DNA from 2 places in the Lysinibacillus sp. FSL M8-0337 genome. Region 2 is predicted to be linked to the other one. Evidence: predicted binding sites of a transcription regulator. Region 2 holds the regulator's gene; the other holds the start of a gene.
What was found. The regulator CtsR, encoded in region 2, represses protease genes until heat stress. The targets are predictions, from matches to a motif close to ATGGTCAATAAAGGTCAAACA.
Positions count from the first base shown of each region.

Region 1 (6,958 bases), 690 kb from region 2:
TATAGAAGGTGTACCATTCGAAGAAACAAGAGAAGGTAAGCTTGCATGGCACCCAATTGAGGATTTGAAACATTTGCCAATGGCTGAAGGTGACCGAACAAATTTACAATTTGCTGTATCACAATCAGGCATTCAGTACGGTACATTCGAATACACGAAGGATTTTGAATTACTTTATGAAAAAATACAAATATCAATAGAACAATAAAGGAGCTGCATGACAGTGGTGGTTGAAAGTCAACAATGTACACATGAATTGGTCATTATTACAGGAATGTCTGGAGCTGGAAAAACCGTAGCTATTCAAAGCTTTGAGGATTTAGGGTATTACTGTATTGATAATTTACCACCAGCGTTACTCACAACTTTTTTAACTTTACTTAGAGATTCAGGTAAAAATATTACACGTATTGCCGCGGTCATGGATATGCGTGGCGGTGACTTTTTCGATTCGCTCATTGGTGCGCTTGACCATATATTAAAAGAAGGCGATATTGTTGCGCGGATTTTATTTTTAGATGCTGATGATCAGACGCTTGTAAGACGATATAAGGAAACAAGACGTGCACACCCATTAGCTGTAACCGGTTTACCTTTAGATGGTATTAAACAAGAACGTATACTTCTATCTGAAGTGAAGGGCCGCGCTAAATTTGTTTATAATACCTCCAACATGAAACCAAAAGAGTTACGCGAGAAAATTGTCAATGAATTTGCAAGCGATGCAGATCATACTTTTTCAATTAATATTATGTCCTTTGGATTTAAACATGGTATGCCAATAGATGCAGATTTAGTATTTGATGTGCGCTTTTTAAAAAATCCATATTATGTGGAGGAATTGCGCCATAAAACAGGTTTGCAAACAGAAGTTTCTTCTTATGTATTAGCGTTAGAGGATACACAAATCCTAATTCAAAAACTAACGGATTTGTTTGAATTTATGGTACCGCTTTATAAACAAGAGGGGAAATCACAACTTGTCATTGCTTTTGGTTGTACAGGAGGACAGCATCGTTCGGTGACGTTGGCAGAATATTTTGGTGCTTGCTTAGCCAAAAATGAAAATGCTGTGATATCGCACCGTGACATCAATCGAAGAAAGGATTGAGTGAATGGGGAAAAAGCATACAAGGCTAGTTGTAATAGGTGGTGGTACTGGCCTTTCCACGTTACTGCGTGGTTTAAAGCATCACCCGTTTGATATCACTGCAATCGTAACAGTTGCGGATGATGGTGGTTCCTCAGGACGTCTACGTGATGACTATGATATTCCCCCACCTGGGGATGTCCGCAATGTCATCGCTGCATTATCAGACGTGGAGCCACTTGTTGAGCAAATGTTTCAATATCGTTTTTCAGTATCAGATGATTTGAACGGTCATTCTTTAGGTAATTTAATGTTAACGGCTTTAACAGATATCACTGGGGATTTTAGCCATGCTATTAGTGAGATGGGAAAAGTGCTAAAAGTACATGGGCGAGTGATTCCAGCTGCTAATAAAAAGATTACTTTACATGCCGAGTTAGAAGATGGCGTAATAATTGAAGGTGAGTCTAAAATCCCGACAGCATCAAAACGCATTAACCGCGTTTTTTTAGTGCCTGAAAATGTGCAACCGCTACCAGAAGCAATACGGGCAATTCATCGGGCAGACTATATTTTAATAGGACCTGGAAGCTTATATACGAGTATTATTCCGAATTTGCTTGTGAAAGCAATTGGGGAGGCTGTTGTAAAAGCAAGGGGCCGCAAAATTTATGTATGTAATTTAATGACTCAAAAAGGTGAGACAATTTCCTATACAGCAGGGGACCATGTGCAAGCAATACACAAGCATGTTGGTAATTCTTTTATCGATTCTATTTTAGTCAATGATGAGCAACTGCCACATCCTGTTAAAGAACTGTATAAAGAAGAATGTGCAGAGCCCGTAACATTTGATGTTGGAAAGCTTGAAAGTATGGGATTAGAAGTTATTAAACGAGATATTGCAACCATTCGACCTGATGGGACAGTTCGCCATAATGCGGCAAATGTTGCAAAATGGCTTGTGGATTATGCAAAAATCTTACCCAAAAAGTAAGGAAGCCTACAATAGAGTCCTAAAGAATGCTTGTTGTATATGGTAAGATGAACATATACATAGAAATAAAGGTCGAAAGGGGGGCGTGCTATGTCATTTGCTTCAGAAACAAAAAAAGAGCTTACACAGGTAGAAGCGGACGATTACTGTATGAAAGCGGAAGTATCCGCGTTAATTCGTATGAATGGTTCGTTATCTTTTGCTAACAAACAACTTAGCTTAGACGTGCAAACCGAAAACGCTGCAATCGCACGAAGGCTTTATACGATAATGAAGAAGTTGTATCCATATAATGTGGAGCTACTTGTACGTAAGAAAATGCGATTGAAAAAAAATAATGTATATATATGTCGTGTACGTGAGGGTGCACGTGAATTGCTCATTAATTTAGCTATTATTTCAGATGATTTTCAATTTAATCATACGATTTCTAAAGAGCTGATTAAAAAGAGTGGTCATAAAAGAGCCTACTTACGTGGAGCGTTTTTAGCAGGTGGCTCGGTAAATAATCCAGAAACGTCTGCCTATCATTTAGAAATTTATTCTTTGTATAAAGAGCATGGTGAGGCATTAATGGATTTAATGAACGAATTTGAATTGAATGCAAAAACCATTGAACGCAAGAAGGGCTTTGTGACATACTTAAAGGAAGCGGAAAAGATTTCCGACTTTTTAAATATTGTCGGAGCCCATCAAGCCATGATGAAATTTGAAGATGTTCGTATATTACGCGATATGCGCAATAGTGTGAATCGGATTGTCAACTGTGAAACAGCAAACTTGAATAAAACGATAGGTGCTGCACTGCGTCAGGTAGAAAATATTCGATTTATCGAAAATTCCATTGGCTTGGATCAGTTGCCAGAAAAACTGCGCGAAATTGCACGCCTACGTGTGGAATACCAAGATGTGACGTTAAAAGAACTTGGTGAAATGGTATCAAGTGGAACGGTTAGTAAATCAGGAGTCAATCATCGATTGCGTAAAATAGACGAAATAGCAGATGCATTAAGAAGAGGTGAAAAGATAGGCGGTTAAGTTTTCATGCGTATTTGATATGAAAGCAAGCACAATCGCTTATTGTTCTTCTGCTGTTAAGTGAGGTAATATAATACTAATAGATGAACGGTAGTGAAGGGGAGTATTGCGAATGACTGAAAAAACAGTCCAGGTAAAATTAAAATTAGGACTTCAAGCTAGACAAGCAGCGTTGTTTGTACAGGAAGCAAATCGTTTCAGCGCTGATATTTTTCTTGAGAAAGACGATAAAAAAGTAAATGCCAAATCCATTATGGGTGTAATGAGCTTAGCCATTGCAAAAGGCACGAAGGTTGTTTTAAGCAGTGAAGGTAGCGATGCAGAGCAAGCGGTTTCATCCTTAGCTGCGCTTATTGAAAAGGAAGACTAATCAAAAACCTCTAAGTCATAAGAGCTTAGAGGTTTTTGATATTGCCGTTGGGCGGACACAAATGAAAGTTGCGACTCTCGCTAGTGAGCGGATGTTTTATGTCTTACGTGAGAGCCTAGCACCCATTAAAAAAACCGCTAAGTCATTTGAGCTTAGCGGTTTTTCTAATTAGCGTTCGTTACGTACAAAAATATGGTCGATTAAGCCGTATTCTTTCGCACGTTCAGCTGTCATGAAGTTATCACGGTCAGTATCTCTTGAAATGACTTCTAATGGCTGACCTGTACGTTCAGATAAAATACCATTTAATTTTTCGCGAAGGAATAAAATGCGTTTTGCCGCAATTTCAATTTCAGTCGCTTGACCTTGTGCACCACCAAGTGGTTGGTGAATCATTACTTCTGCATTTGGTAATGCATAACGTTTACCAGGTTCACCAGCAGCAAGCAGGAAAGCACCCATAGATGCAGCCATACCAATACAAATTGTTTGTACTTTTGGCTTGATGAATTGCATTGTATCGTAGATTGCCATACCAGCTGTAATCGAACCACCTGGTGAGTTAATATAAAGAGAAATATCTTTATCTGGATCTTCTGCTTCTAAGAATAGAAGCTGTGCAACGATTGAGTTTGCAACGTTGTCATCAATCGCACTACCTAATAGGATAATACGGTCTTTTAGTAGTCGTGAATAAATGTCATAAGCACGTTCACCACGACTTGTTTGTTCAATAACTGTAGGAATTAAATTCATGTTAAATCCTCCTTAAAAAGCTAAATTCGAATACTTTTACTGAAATCATCCATTATATTTCAGTTGTAACCTTATCATACACATTATAGTCAGGGAAGGTCAAATATTAACGCTGATATTAAAAAATAAAATACATAACAAAAATAATAATTTATAGTTGAAAAATGGGCAAGACGTTTGTATAATGGAAAGGTCGTAAGTTAAAGTACAGTACACTATTTTGCAGGTATGCTTCTGAAATGAGGGTTATCTACATGATGCTTTACCGTAAAGCCTTAGAGTGAGTACTTTTTTTTTATGTTCAATTGCCCTCGTGGTGTAATGGATAACACGTAAGATTCCGGTTCTTGCACTGGGGGTTCGATTCCCTCCGAGGGCGCCATTTTACTGATTATTTGATATACTTTTATAGCTCGTTCTCCTATAAGTAGTTTAGCAGCCTGCTTAGGGGAGAAAGAGAGGAATAGGAGGGAATATTGTCCCGTAGGCATTATTCCCAGATTTATTCCTTTCTAAACCTTCAAAAAGCAACAACTCCAAAAAGTTTTTTAGTGAACATACCGAACGTGAGGCTAGCACGCTAGCCCAAAAGAAGAATCCTATCTGAGGGGATTCTTTTTTTGTGCTCCAAAATATCTAAAATCTGTATAAAAACAATCTTAAAATTGCATAAGTATACATTTTACGACGAACATCTTGTTTTTATTACATAATTTTTCTTCATTATGTTTAGTAAAATTCATTTTTATGAAAAAATAATCACTTTTATACGAAATCGTATTGTATATCAACTCTATTGACACTATAATTGACCTAATAGTCTAACATTTCCGAATTGAGAAAAATGAAGTGATCGGAAAATCATTAAATGTTTAGGGGGAAAAACTATGAAAAAACGTTTTTGGACGTTATTGATGATCGTGGCGGCATTTACGCTTGTGCTAGCGGGCTGCGGTGCTAAAGAAGACACATCTACTGGCGATGCACCGGCTGATGGTGGCGCGAAGGACAAGGTGTATAAGGTAGGAACAGAGGCTACATTTGCACCGTTCGAGTCAATTGACGATAAAGGGAATATTGTGGGATTAGATGTCGATATTTTGCAAGCGATTGCGGATGAAATGGGCTTTAAAGTAGAATGGGAAAACATTGGCTGGGAGCCAGTATTCCAAACAATTAAAAATGGTGAAACACATATCGGTGCTTCTGGTATTACGATCAATGAAGAACGTAAAGCATCATTTGATTTTACAGAACCATATTATGAATCTCAATTATTAATCGTTGTAAAAGAAGATTCTAATATTAAGTCTTTAGCAGATTTAAAAGATAAAAAGATTTCTGTACAAATTAATGCAACGGGTCATATGGCAGCAAAAAAATTACAAGGTGATGCAAGTACAAACATCATGGCATTTGAAAACCAACCTGTTGCTATTCAAGAAATGTTAAACGGTAACGTAGATGCAACAATTGGCGACAATGCAGTTATTTATGAATATATCAAGGCGAATCCAAATGCAAAACTTAAAGTAATTGAAGATGATGCATTTGAAAAAGAATACTATGGCTTTATGGTGAAAAAAGGCAATACGGAGTTATTAAAACTATTAAATGAAGGTCTACAAAAAATTAAAGACAATGGTAAATTAGCAGAAATTACTGGTCAGGACTTTAAGTAATAAATGATGCCGTTAGCCCTAATCATGCTAGCGGCTCATTTGATTTATTAGGGGATTTAATAGTAGAGAATTTGAATGGGAAAGTAGGGGTTCTGATGGACATCTTTGATTTACAATGGGACATAGTTTGGAACTACCGTGATATGTTTATACGTGGTATAGGTATAACAATCATTTTAACACTCAGCGGTTATTTTGGTGGTATTATTTTAGGCTTACTATTAGGTTTAGGAAAACTATCGCAAAATAAATTAATTTACTGGCCATCTAAACTATATGTGGATTTATTCCGTGGAACACCAATGCTTGTGCAAATTTTACTAATTCATTTAGCGGTTATTCCAACAATTTTTGGTCATTCATTAGGTTATATGGTTTCTGGTATTACAGCACTTGTATTAAACTGTGCTGCTTATAATGCAGAAATTTTTCGTGCGGGTATTCAGAGCATTGATAAAGGGCAAATGGAAGCAGCACGTTCACTTGGCTTAACACACAATCAAGCGATGAAAAAAGTAATTTTACCACAAGCTTTTAGACGTATGATTCCACCACTTGGTAACGAATTTATTGCGTTACTAAAAGATTCTTCTCTAGTAACGGTTATTGCAGCACCAGATATTTTATATGCAAGTAAAGTAGTAGCGGGTGCGAGCTTCCGTTTCTGGGAACCGTATATTGTCGCTGCCCTACTATACTTGGTTTTAACATATGTTGTAACAAAGGTAGTCGCATTTATAGAGAAGCGATTTAGCAATAGTTATGTCCCTCGTAAAGCAGAAGGGAGAGAAGCAAGATGATTAAAATTGAAAACCTACACAAATACTTTGGGAAGCTAGAAGTATTGAAGGGTATTGATTACGAAATACAAGAAAAGCAAGTGGTTTGTGTCATTGGTCCTTCAGGGTCAGGGAAAAGTACTTTTTTACGTTGCATCAATATGCTCGAAGAAGTAACGGACGGTGCCATTTATATAGAAGATATCAAGATAAATGCACCAAAAACAAATATTAATGCCATCCGAG
Region 1 is NZ_CP151996.1:3,744,556-3,751,513, reverse strand. It holds gene MKY08_RS18295 (8-oxo-dGTP diphosphatase) at 1-208, shown strand, start outside; gene rapZ (RNase adapter RapZ) at 218-1,111, shown strand; gene MKY08_RS18285 (YvcK family protein) at 1,116-2,087, shown strand; gene whiA (DNA-binding protein WhiA) at 2,178-3,125, shown strand; gene MKY08_RS18275 (HPr family phosphocarrier protein) at 3,238-3,495, shown strand; gene clpP (ATP-dependent Clp endopeptidase proteolytic subunit ClpP) at 3,664-4,251, opposite strand; tRNA gene MKY08_RS18265 (tRNA-Arg) at 4,559-4,633, shown strand; gene MKY08_RS18260 (basic amino acid ABC transporter substrate-binding protein) at 5,139-5,933, shown strand; gene MKY08_RS18255 (amino acid ABC transporter permease) at 6,029-6,733, shown strand; gene MKY08_RS18250 (amino acid ABC transporter ATP-binding protein) at 6,730-6,958, shown strand, end outside.
Region 1: a site for CtsR is predicted at 4,337-4,357, ahead of clpP (ATP-dependent Clp endopeptidase proteolytic subunit ClpP). Genes of this name have one in related genera too.

Region 2 (6,958 bases):
AATTTGAATCGCCTCTTCAACAGTTGGTTCATCCACTTGAATTGGTTGGAAGCGGCGCTCTAACGCTGCATCTTTTTCGATGTATTTGCGGTACTCATCTAATGTTGTAGCACCAATACATTGTAATTCTCCACGTGCTAGGGATGGTTTTAAAATGTTTGATGCGTCAATTGCACCTTCTGCTCCCCCTGCACCGATTAACGTATGCAATTCATCAATAAATAAAATAACATTGCCTGCTTGTCGAATTTCATCCATCACTTTTTTCAAGCGATCCTCAAATTCACCACGGTATTTAGTACCAGCAACAACTGTCCCCATATCAAGCGTCATAACACGTTTATCACGCAAAATTTCTGGTACTTCGTTGTTAATAATTTGTTGTGCTAAGCCTTCTGCGATTGCCGTTTTACCTACACCTGGCTCACCAATTAGCACAGGGTTATTTTTCGTACGACGTGATAGTACTTCAATAACGCGTGTAATTTCCTTACTGCGACCAATCACAGGGTCTAGTGAACCTTCACGAGCAATTTGTGTTAAATCGCGTGCTAAGCTATCTAAAGTTGGCGTATTTGCAGCCTGCGTCGCTTGTTGTCCAGATTGTGCGTTGTCATTATTACCTAACAACAGTAATACTTGCTGACGAGCTTTGTTTAAGCCTACACCTGCATTGTTTAATACACGAGCGGCTACCCCTTCACCCTCACGAATAAGCGCTAATAGTAAGTGCTCCGTACCGATATAGGAATGACCTAATTTACGTGACTCATCGACAGATAGTTCAATTACTTTTTTGGCACGAGGCGTGTAGTGAACGATTGGTCCAACATCCTCTGTTCCTTTACCAACTAATTCTTCAATCCCAGCTTCAATCATTTGAGGGCTAATATCAATGGCTTCTAATGCTTTCGCTGCAATACCACCGCCCTCACGAATAAGCCCTAAAAGAATGTGCTCTGTTCCTATTGATTCGTGCTTCCAACGAATTGCCTCTTCCTGTGCAAGCTGTAATACTTTTTGTGCGCGTTGTGTAAAACGATTAAACATCATATGAATCCTCTCCTTTTCCCCCTATAGTAGGCTTACTCATTGTTTCTAAAAATAATGCCTCTCGCAGCATTTTTGCCCGAACGCGATCCCGTTCAGCAGGCGGTAAGGCTTCTCCTGCATAGTGCTGTAAAAATCCTGGTTGCATACTGACCACACATTCGTTCAATGTGGTTGCTTTAATATTATGAATCAACTGTAAATCTACACCTAAACGTACATTCGATAGACAGGTCGCAGCTTCCTCACTTGTTAAAATGCGCGCGTGCGTTAATGTACCCAACGCCCTGTAAATACGATCTTCTAAGGCAAGTTCCGCTTTTTCCATTAGCTTATTTCTTGCCTGCCGTTCTTTTTGAATAATTTTTTCTGCAACACTTTGAATGTCTGCTAAAATATCTTCTTCTGTTTTACCTAGTGTAATCTGATTCGACACCTGGTAAACATTCCCTAAATTTTCACTACCTTCACCGTATATACCCCTGACAGTCATCCCTAAACGCGTCATTGCATTGATAATTTGATTCATCTGACCTGTCAATGTAAGTGCGGGAAGGTGCATCATAACCGAAGCACGTAAGCCGGTACCAATATTAGTTGGGCAACTTGTTAAATAGCCGAAAGTATCTCGAAATGCGTATGGCAAGGCTCCTTCTAAGGCTCGATCAATTTTGTTTGCTTCCTCGTATGCCTTTTGAAGTTGAAAACTCGCCGTCATACATTGAATGCGTAAATGGTCTTCTTCGTTCACCATAATGCAAATTGATTCATCTTCAGACAGCAACATGGAGCCGACTTGCTCTTTTTTTGCAAGCTGTGGACTAATTAAATGCTTCTCAACTAAAATTTGACGTTGTAACGGTGTTAAATCTTTTATGGAAAAATAAGAATATCTTTCTTGAAGTTTCGGACTGTCTTGAATGGCATGTGTCACAGCTTGCTCTACTTGTAATGCTTCATTTTCTGAAAAAACTAAAGGGAAACGATAGCCATCTAAGTTTCGAGCAAGTCGAATGCGTGTACTGATGACGATATCTGAATAATCATCCTCCATTTCCATCCATGCAGGTGTAGCTCGCGCTAAAAACGATTCAATCATCATGACACATCACCACCTTCGAATTGTAGCTGCTGTTCGAGATTTTTTGCTTCGTCGCGAAGCTTCGCTGCTTCTTCAAACTGCTCCTCGTTAACAGCGGCCTTCATGCGTTTTCGAATATCTTCAATTTGCTTTTTAATGACAAAAACATTGCTTCGAGCACCAGGCATTTTACCTATATGCTGTGGTCCCGCTTGAATGCGATTAAATAGCTTTGGCAAATGCTCACTAAATGTATCATAGCAACTGGTACATCCAAATTTACCTTCTTTTAAAAATCGCTTATACGTAAATCCACATTGTGGACATGTTTGTTGCTGAGGTGGCGCTTGCTGTTTTTCACCAACTTTTTGCCATGTAGGTGAGCCAAACCAATTGGATAACAATTGTTGAATCGATACAGGCTCTTGTTTAAACTCTGCATGGAACGGATGGAACTGAGAGGCACAGACATCGCAATAATGGTGCTCCACCTTCTGCCCATTTTGAACTTGTGTCACAGTTACTGTCGCATTGCGCTGCTTGCAATGTTCGCAAATCATTTCCCTCACCTCTTTACTTTTGCTTTTCGTATTTTATAGTGGTTAACATCGCTCGCAAAATTTTCGCTCGAATGCTATCCCGTAAAGGTAGCTGCAAATCTAAAGTTGAGCGGTCAACCGCTGCTAACATTAATTTCGCTTCACGCTTTGAAATAACCTGCTCATCAATTAAACGATATACTAAATCTTCCGCCACTGTTTGCGAGGCTCCACCTTCAATTTGTAGGAGCACATCATCGATTAAATCAATTTGTGAGTTTGCACGGACACGTAAAATTCGAATGTATCCACCCCCACCTCGTTTACTTTCAACAAGGTAACCCCGCTCGGCTGTAAATCTTGTATTAATTACATAATTTATTTGTGAGGGCACACATTGAAATTTATCTGCAATTTCACTTCGTTTAATTTCAATATGCCCTTCTCCACCTAATTCAAGTACTTGCTTTAAGTAGCCTTCTATGATGTCTGAAATATTACGCATGTTAGGAATACACCTCGCTTACCTCACTGACTTTGACTATCTTTGACTATCTTTGAGTATATTATACAAAACGCTTAAAAATAATTGCAATTATTTCGCACAGAGAAATGTCTAAAGCAATTGTAAAAGCTGATTGGCTTCTAAATAATTTTAACCACTCGAAAAAGTACTTATCGTTTAATGTACCCTTTTTGCTTATAGAAAAAACGCAAGCATATGCTTTTTGCATATACTTGCGTCATTAAAAATTATACCCAGCGACCAACAATCGGATAACGCCAAGGTTCCTCTGAAATCGCCTTTACAATACCGATAATTGGTACGATGTATACCATAGCGATAAATACTAGTAAGAAAGGTAAACCAATTAATACAAAGCTTAAAATACTAGCAATTACAATTAGTACACCCATTACGACTTGGAACAATAAAGCTTGCACAGAAACGTTTTTCACTTCTTCTTCCGAACTAATTAAGAAAAATATAATCGGCACTAAAAATGGCGCAAAAAACGCACTGGCATGTATGATGACCTTAGACCATTTTGTTTCCATCTATTCAACCTTCCCTTTTTTCTGTCTTTATTATTAATACTATTATTTACGGAGCAATACGCTAAATAGTTTCAAATCGTTTCGACAATTTTAAAATTAATTTGAAAGGTATGTGATACACAGATGGAATTTAACAGCACGCTTGCGAACGAGTATGAAAAAGGCATTCGTCGTACTTTACCGAGTTACGATACAATGCTTCGTTTAACGAAAACTTTTTATCAATCCGCTTTACAAGAGAATGCTAGTTTTTTAGTTGTTGGTTCGGGCAGTGGCAATGAAATACTACAGTTAGCTGAACAAAGACCACAGTGGTCCTTTGTCGGTATCGACCCATCTGAAGCCATGTTGGAAATTGCAGAAAACCGTCTACACTCACTACCAAATGAGATTTCTTTACTACAAGGCACCATGCTCACTGCATCAATCCCTGCAACAAAGTTTGATGCCGCTAGCTGTATACTTGTACTTCATTTTATTGATACCTATGAGGAGAAACTTGCTACATTAAAAGGGATTGCAAACCATTTAAAATCTGGGGCACCCTTTGTGCTTGTTTCTAAATATGGACAGCTTGACTCTTCTGAAACAGAGCTACAGTTTGACCTATGGCGCGCATATTGGCTGCAGCACACAAAACTTTCTACTTCTGAATTAGCTAGCATGGAGCAGTCCATTCGCTCGCTTTCATTTATGCGGGAAGATGACATTGTTACGCTTTTACAGCAGGCAGGCTTTACACAGCCTTCACGTTTTTTTGCAACGACATTATTTGGTGGTTGGATATGCTATAAAGAGTAAGCTTCCATTCCTTCATGATGCATCCTTGCAACTTAGTGGTGTACTATTAAGTACATACTGGTACTAGATCTGACGTTCCAATGTCTCCTCTTACCTTTCACACCTTTGAAGGAGACTTCGTGCTTATTTAAAATGAGATAAACAGATTTGAGGTGAATGCCGTGATTCGCACGATGGCTATGACGAAAGATCAACAATTAATAAAGGACTTTCCACTTGATAACATTAAGCAAAACCATTACGAATGGTATTGGGTAGATTTTAGTTGCCCAACTACCGAAGAGGAACTATTGCTCGATACATTTTTTCACTTTCATCCACTTGCGATTGAAGACTGCTTAATGCGTTTACAACGACCAAAGCTGGATTTTTACGAAGACTATCACTTTTTCGTTATTCATAAATTGAATGAAGAAACGTTAATTGCTGAGGAATTAAATATTTTCGTTTCCGATCATTTTATTGTGACATTCCACAAAAATGAAGCACCTGAAATAGATAAAGTACAGAAGCTTTTAGAAGAGCAACCTAAGTATTGGGAACGCGGAACCTTTTTCCTTACCTATCAAACGATTGATAAAATAGTTGATAGTTATTTCCCTCTCGTCTATAAAATTGAGGACCATTTGAATGCACTTGAGGATGAATTAACTTATCAAAGTAATGTAAATGCAATGCAAATTGTTTTTGAATTCCGCAGTGATTTGCTCCATTTACGACGCACCATTTTACCAATGCGCGACCTATTATACCGAATACTTAATTCTTATCGCTTTGCCCTGAAAAAATCAGAAAGAGCCTACTTTGGGGATATTCACGACCATTTAGTCAAGCTTACGGAAATGGTCGAATCTAATCGTGAACTGACCGCAGATATGCGTGATAGCTATATGGCTATGAACTCTAGCCGAATGAATGGCATTATGATGATGCTTACGATTGTCTCCACCATTTTCATTCCATTAACATTTATAGCAGGAGTTTATGGCATGAATTTTGATAATATGCCTGAACTACATGGCCGTTACAGCTACTTTATCGTTCTCGGTATTATGCTATTGATTGGGCTATTTATGTTGGCATTTTTCAAATATAAAGGCTGGTTCAAATTGTTTAAACCGTAACTTAAAGCAGTAACAAAACAATTTTTTTGAAAAACAAAATCCGCGCATAGCTCTCTAGGGAAAATAGATATGAGGAACAACATCATACATTAGTACATGTTGTAACTCATGCTTTACCCACAGAAGGCGAAACGCGGATTTTTAATTTTAAATAGTTGGTTTTACTTGGGGAACTTTTAAATGTCTCCACTATAATTAATACGGACCTCGATCATCAACTTTATTTTCACCTTGCTGTGGGAATAAAAAGTATGCTAATACGCCCGATATTAGTGTTGCACAAATCGTTATTAATAGTTGGTTTAAGTCAGGTACCTCTGCATAATAGTTCGTTAACATATAAACAGATCCAATTGCTACAATTACCATCACAGGAATCACAAACTTAAAACGCTTCTTCTCCATGTCATACCTCCTCAATACGATTTCTTTCACATACATTTTTTGTTACGCTAAACAGTTCGTATTTTACATGTTTCCTAAATGAAATTCAAATTGCGCTTTATGAGCTAAAGGCTATTGCTTAAAAGTAAATCTGCAACATGTCAGCCCTGAATGTGAAAAATTATAGAAATAAACGAAATTTTTAACCAAATACACTACAAAAAATAGTAGAATAGATTAAATACCATATATTCACCAAATTTACAAACCTAACAATATGTACACAAAGAGTCTTCGATACCTATATTATTATGGATTTATAAAGAATGGAGCAGACAACAATGAGTTGGTTTTCAAAAAAGAACAATTATGGTTATTCAATTACACTAACAACTGAAGAGTATAAACAACACGTACAATTAGATGTTTCTAATCATCCTAAGTTACAAAAACAATTACAACTATTAGACTTAACTACTGAAGATTTAGCCATCATTAAACAATTGCAACCATTAGTGAAAAATGTTATTCCTGAAATGGTCGATCAATTTTATGCAGCGATTAGCTTAAGCCAAAATTTATTAGATATTATTAACAGAACATCACAAATTGACCGTTTAAAAGTGACTTTACATAAGCATCTAAGTGATATGTTCGAAAGTCGTATTAATGACGACTACATTAAAGAAAGAAAGGCAATCGCTGAGACACATGTTCGAATTGGGCTCCAATCAAAGTGGTATATCGCTTCATTCCAATCATTAACTTCGACTTTTACAAACTTTACGAATGATTTAGATATTTCAAAGCATGATGCTATCCGTGCCATCAATGCCTTTTGTAAACTGATTAACTTTGAACAGCAACTTGTTATAGAGGCTTATGAAAAAGAAGAAGAACGGATTCGTAGCGTTGCAGAT
Region 2 is NZ_CP151996.1:4,437,176-4,444,133, forward strand. It holds gene MKY08_RS21680 (ATP-dependent Clp protease ATP-binding subunit) at 1-1,053, opposite strand, end outside; gene MKY08_RS21685 (protein arginine kinase) at 1,043-2,152, opposite strand; gene MKY08_RS21690 (UvrB/UvrC motif-containing protein) at 2,149-2,691, opposite strand; gene MKY08_RS21695 (CtsR family transcriptional regulator) at 2,705-3,175, opposite strand; gene MKY08_RS21700 (DUF4870 domain-containing protein) at 3,424-3,729, opposite strand; gene MKY08_RS21705 (class I SAM-dependent methyltransferase) at 3,853-4,530, shown strand; gene corA (magnesium/cobalt transporter CorA) at 4,692-5,654, shown strand; gene MKY08_RS21715 (hypothetical protein) at 5,850-6,059, opposite strand; gene MKY08_RS21720 (globin-coupled sensor protein) at 6,380-6,958, shown strand, end outside.